2 regions of the Thalassospira sp. CH_XMU1420-2 genome follow, and region 2 is predicted to be linked to the other one. Evidence: predicted binding sites of a transcription regulator. Region 2 holds the regulator's gene; the other holds the start of a gene.
The links. Region 2 encodes PhoB, which activates phosphate uptake and scavenging genes when phosphate is short. Its sites were predicted from a motif close to TNTCATAAAACTGTCA; they were not measured.

Region 1 (3,146 bases), on a different contig from region 2:
AAGTCCGGTAATCTCGGAAACCTGTTTGGCAAATTCAACGTCAAAGCCCTTGGGCGCGTTCAACCCGGTGCCAAGAGCAGTCCCGCCCTGGGCCAGTTTGCGCAACCGTTTCAGCGCATCTTCAACCCGTTCCAGCCCCAGTTCGATTTGCGCCGCATAACCGGAAATTTCTTGTCCCAATGTCAGCGGGACGGCGTCCTGCATATGGGTTCGGCCGATTTTGACAATATCGGCAAAGGCCGCGACCTTGTCATCAAGTGCCTGTTTCAGATGTTTCAGGGCCGGTTTCAGCGCCCGTTCAATTTCCACCACCGCGGCGATATGCATCGCAGCCGGGAAACTGTCATTGGAGGATTGCCCGCGATTGACGTGATCATTGGGATGAACCGGATCGCGCATGCCCATCGGTTTGCCAAGGATTTCGCACGCACGGTTGGCGATCACCTCGTTGGTGTTCATGTTGGTCTGGGTACCCGACCCGGTCTGCCAGACAACCAGCGGAAAATGATCGAGCAATTTGCCATCCGCAACTTCGAGTGCCGCGGCCTCGATCGCCTTTGCCAGTTCCGGGTCAAGATTGCCAAGGGCGGCATTGGCACGTGCTGCTGCCAGCTTCTGAATGCCGAATGCCTTGATCAGGGCATCGGGCATCCGTTCGCCACCAATGCGGAAATTCTGTTTTGAACGCTGGGTTTGCGCCCCCCAATACCGGTCTGCGGGCACCCCGATTTCGCCCATGGTGTCCTGTTCAGTACGGGTGGTCACTGTTGTAGTCACGATAGATATCCTCCGTGTCAGACGTCAAACTGACCGGGGCGGGAAACCCGGTGCAACAATCCCGTGCGCTTCAACGCGGGACGTCGCCCAGAAATATGGTTCGGAACATGCCCAAAGGCAAATGCAAATAAGATTTGTTTGCATTTATTGCCCAATCGGCCTAGCCCGCCTTTTCCATCTGTTCCTGCCAGGCCAGCAATCTGATGCCGGCCCGTTCAAGCTGGGATGCGACTTCAGGGGCCGGGGCACGGTCGGTTATGATCCCGGTCAGATCTTCGAGTGGTGCGACATTTTCAAGATAGCGCTGATCGAACTTGGTGTGATCCACCATCAGCCAGGTTTCGTCTGACCGTTCCATCATGGCGCGTTTGACCGCGACAGCACGACGGTTGACGTCGCTAAATCCCTGGCGCGATACGCCGGATGCCCCGATAAAGGCGATATTGGCATGAAAACGGCGCAGATATTCGACCGTATCCGTTCCGTAAACCGCATTTTCACGCCGGTCATACTGACCCGGGCACATCAGGACGTCATCATAATCGCAAAGATCGGCCATGCCCTGCACGACCGCATAACAATTGGTCAAAAAGGTCCGTGGCAAGGGGCTGCGCCGTGCTGCAAGAAACGGGGCGATCTGTGCCACGGTTGATCCGGCATCGATCATCGCAACATCGCCTGAACGCACCATATCGGCGGCCAGCATGCCAATCCGTTCAAACCCGGCAACGGCCGATAACTGGCGTTCGGCCAGATCGGGTTGATGGCCCATCGGCCGGGCCGATGCCCCGCCAAACTCGCGCTTGATCAGGCCTTCATTGCTGAGCGCATCAAGATCGCGGCGAATTGTTTCGGTCGCCACGTCGAATCGCTCGGCCAATGTGGCAACTCTCACATGCGGGTGAACCTGAAGTTCATGGAGAATGCGTTGTTGGCGTTCTTTTTTTCCCAAACGCAAAGCCATATCCCCTTTGAATATTGGCGGCTTTCATGATGATACAGACATTCTAGCAACCTCTGCTGAAATCTTTTGTTACAGTTTTATGTTGATTTCTCAACTTTTCCGAACCCATAATGTTGTTAAAAGCAACAATAAAACCAACAAAACCACATCACAAATGGCTGAAATCCAGCGTTCACAGGGAAGAAAGGTTCGGTAGCCGTGTTTTCACATCCGAAAAAAACTGACGTTTTGAAACTCACCACACTGCTTGCTGCGGTTGGTATGTTTGGCTTCACCGCCAGCCCGGCAGCTGCGGCTGACGACTGCATCGCGCGTGGCGATCTTGATCCGATTTATTGCGACATGGATGGCGATCTGGTTGCCGATGCACCGCCCGCCGATCAGCTTGTTGATCCCGACACCCTTGTCTTTGCATATACCCCGGTCGAAGACCCGGCCGTTTATGCCGACATCTGGGAGCCGTTCCTTGAGCATCTTGAAAAAGTCACCGGCAAGGATGTTCACTTCTTTGCGGTTCAGTCGAACTCGGCCGAAGTCGAAGCCATGCGTTCCGGCCGTCTGCATGTTGCCGGCTTCTCGACCGGTCCGACCCCGTTTGCCGTCAACCTTGCCGGTGCGGTTCCGTTCGCCCTGATGGGTGGCGATGACGGTCGTTTCGGTTACACGCTTCAGCTTTACACCCGCGTTGACAGCGGCATCAACACCCCGGCCGACCTGAAAGGCAAGCGTGTTGCCCACACTTCGCCGACCTCGAACTCGGGCAACCTGGCACCGCGCGCCCTTCTTCCGGGTCAGGGCATTGTTCCGGAACAGGATTACGAAGTCGTCTATTCCGGCTCCCACGATCAGTCGATCCTTGGTGTTGTTGCCGGTGACTATGACGCAGCCCCGGTTGCCTCCGAAGTTGTCGAACGTATGGCCCAGCGCGACCTTTATGATCCCAAAGAAGTCAAGATCATCTACGAAAGCAAGCCGTTCCCGACCACTTCGTTCAACTATGCCTATAACCTGAAGCCGGAACTGATCGAAAAGATCAAGGAAGCCTTCTTTACCTTCGACATGAAGGGCACCGCCCTTGGTGAAGAATTCAAGGGTGTGTCGAAGTTCCTGCCGGTCACCTATCAGGAAGACTGGGCCGTCATTCGTGAAATCCAGGCTGCCAACGGTGTCAAATACACCCCGGACAACCTGAAGTAATTCACCTCAATCAATTGACGAAAACATCACAGGGCCCGGCTTGCCGTGGCCCTGTGTCGTCTCCCATTCAAACCGGGGTAACGCAATGCTGCGTATCAAAGAACTTGTAAAACGCTATGGCGACGAAAAGGCAGTGTTGAAGAACCTGAACCTTGAAGTACCTGGCGAAAGCGTGGTTTCGATCATTGGCGCATCCGGGGCGGGTAAA
Region 2 (3,146 bases):
CAGGCGGTGAATTTGCATTCGTCATGTTTGCACTGGCGGCCCAGAATGGTGCAATTCCGCGTGATCTTGCCGCGATGCTGATCCCGGTGGTTGCCTTGTCGATGGCATTGACACCGACCCTGATCAATCTTGGTCACCGGATCGAGGAAAAGCTGCACCCCAAGGAAGACGACCAGCTTGGCCCGATCTCGGATGAAACCGAAGGCATCCACCAGCATGTTCTGGTCATCGGCAGCGGGCGTGTTGGTCGGGTTTTGGCGCGTCTTTTGAAAACCCGCGATATTCCGTTCATTGTTCTCGACAGTGATGCCCAACAGGTATCGCGCGGCCGTGCAGAGGGACTTCCCGTATTCTTTGCCGATGGGTCACGCCCGGAAACATTCCGCGCCGCCCACACCGATGAAGCCCGTATCGCGGTTGTTGCCATGGGTAACCCGCATGCAACCGAAAAGACCGTGGCGCTTCTACGTCAGCATTATCCGCATCTCAAGATCTTTGCCCGCGCCCAGGACATCACCCATATCGGTCCGCTGTCGCGCAGCGGGGCCGATGCGGCAATTCCCGAAGTACTGGAAACCGGCCTTCGGCTTTCGGATCATGTGCTGTCGGCCTGTGACGTGCCACAAGAAGACATTGATGCCGAAATCGCCAAGTTCCGGCGCGCCGACATGTTGTTGATGAACGAACTGGCACCAAGGACCCAGCGTAAAAAAGCCCCGGAACCGGCACAAGCAGCACCGGCATCAGAAGTCGCACCAGAGACGACATCATCCGCGGCACCTGCATCCGTGGCATCTGCATCCCCGGCGACCGCGAAAACAACAAAGGCATCTGGCACGGCTGCGCAAACCGCAAAACCCAAACCGACGGCAAAGAAACCTGCGTCGCGTGCCATGCCAAAGAAAGCAACCGCGCGCAAGGTTGCGACAAAACCCGCCGCAACCAAAACAACGTCGGGCAAAACCACATCGGCCAAAAAAGCAGCGCCCCGCAAACCGGCGACAAAGACAGCGTCATCAGACAAATCGGCAACATCCGGGTCAAAACGCACCACACGCGGCAAAGCTAAAGACAGCTAAATGCAAAACCCCCGCGGCCTGTGGCAACGGGGGTTTTGTTTGATCTGAGTGTCAGAATTTTTTCCGACGAGCCATCCAACTAGCCAGCAGCCCGGCCTTGTGGCCGGATCAATCAGGCCGCAGTTTCCGAGTCCAGCGCATAGCCGGCTGCCCGAACCGTCCGGATGATGTCGCGGGTACCTTTGACATCATTCAGGGCCTTGCGCAGGCGGCGGATATGCACATCAACCGTGCGGGTTTCGACATAAATGTTCGGCCCCCAAACAGCATTCAAAAGCTGCTCGCGGGAGAAAACACGCCCCGGATGTTCAAGGAAGTAACGCAGAAGACGAAATTCGGTCGGACCAAGGTGGATGGCCTTGCCATTACGGCTGACGCGATGGGCGGCAAGATCCATTTCGATATCGGAATAGACCAACTGCCCTTGTGGTTGCGCCGGACCGGATCGGCGCAGAAGTGCGCGAATACGTGCCAGCAACTCGCCAATCGCGAACGGTTTGGTGACATAGTCATCAGCACCGGTATCAAGGCCGCGAATGCGATCCCCTTCTTCGCCGCGCGCAGTCACCATGATGACCGGCAAATCGCGGCTTTCGGGTTTGCGGCGGATCTGACGGCAAACCTCGATCCCCGACATGACCGGCAACATCCAGTCCAGAAGGACAAGATCAACATGCGTTTCAGCAAGAATTTTCAACGCTTCGTCACCGTCACCGGCTTCGACAACCTGCATCCCCTCACGTTCGAGGTTGTAGCGCAACATGGTTACGATTGCAGCTTCGTCCTCGACGATAAGAACCGTTGGGTCCATCTTCCTATGCTCCAGTGTCACTCATTCGGTTCGACAACAGCAAAGTTCGCTGCATCATTTTTTGGCCGGTCGATTGCCGGCAGGTCTTCGCCCTTGATCCGGTAATAGATCGTTTCGGCGATATTGGTGGCATGATCGCCAATACGTTCGATGTTCTTGGCGATGAACAGCATGTGGGTCGATGCCGTAATGTTGCGCGGATCTTCCATCATGTAGGTCAGCAATTCGCGGAACAGCGAATTGTACATGTCATCGACTTCCTGATCGCGCGCCCAGACGCGTTCCGCCTTTTCGGCGTCACCTTCGATATAGGCGTCGAGAACATCTTTGATGATTTCCTGTGCAAGCTTGCCCATATTCGGGATCACCTGGACCGGACGGATCGGCGGGATCTGGTTCAGGACCTGGGCACGTTTGGCAATGTTCTTGGCCAAATCACCAATACGCTCAAGATCATTGGACAGCTTAAGCGCCGTCACGACCTGACGCAGGTCATCAGCCATCGGCTGGCGCAGGGCCAGAAGACGGACCGCAAAGTCCTGCACTTCCTGTTCGAGAACATCGATACGATGGTCTGAAAGAATGACTTTTTCAGCCAGTTCCGAGTCACGCTTTACAATAGAGCGGATCGCAGAGATCAGCTGACTTTCTGCAAGCCCGCCCATCTGCGAGATGATGTTGTTCAGACGGGTCAGTTCCTCGTCGAACGAACTCACGATATGTGTTTTGTCGTCAGCCATTTATGCGTTCTCCTCGTATCGCTTAACCAAAGCGACCGGTAATGTAACCCTTGGTGCGGTCGTCTTTCGGGTTGGTGAAGATCTGATCGGTTTCACCAACTTCTACCAGCTTGCCAAGGTGGAAAAATGCGGTCCGCTGCGATACACGCGCAGCCTGCTGCATGGAGTGCGTCACGATCACGATCGTGTAGTTCGAACGCAGTTCGTCAATCAGCTCTTCGACCTTTGCCGTTGCAATCGGATCAAGTGCCGAGCACGGCTCGTCCATCAGAATGACTTCCGGGCTGACCGCGACCGCACGTGCGATGCAAAGACGCTGCTGCTGACCACCCGAAAGACCGGTAGCGGGCGATTGCAGGCGATCTTTGACTTCCTTGAGAAGACCGGCACGCTCAAGCGAGGTCATGACAATTTCATCAAGTTCGTCACGCGAATTGACCAGACCATGAATACGCGGGCCATAGGCCACGTTGTCATAGATCGATTTCGGGAACGGGTTCGGTTTCTGGAACACCA

Region 1: phnD (phosphate/phosphite/phosphonate ABC transporter substrate-binding protein) is a predicted target of PhoB. The motif match lies at 1,811-1,826, and genes of this name have one in related genera.

What each region holds. Positions count from the first base shown of each region.
Region 1 is NZ_JAYMEG010000002.1:505,064-508,209, forward strand. Features, by position in the region: gene fumC (class II fumarate hydratase) at 1-777, opposite strand, end outside; gene WA429_RS07120 (DeoR/GlpR family DNA-binding transcription regulator) at 938-1,741, opposite strand; gene phnD (phosphate/phosphite/phosphonate ABC transporter substrate-binding protein) at 1,970-2,938, shown strand; gene phnC (phosphonate ABC transporter ATP-binding protein) at 3,024-3,146, shown strand, end outside.
Region 2 is NZ_JAYMEG010000001.1:571,604-574,749, reverse strand. Features, by position in the region: gene WA429_RS02535 (cation:proton antiporter domain-containing protein) at 1-1,079, shown strand, start outside; gene phoB (phosphate regulon transcriptional regulator PhoB) at 1,192-1,890, opposite strand; gene phoU (phosphate signaling complex protein PhoU) at 1,908-2,630, opposite strand; gene pstB (phosphate ABC transporter ATP-binding protein PstB) at 2,653-3,146, opposite strand, start outside.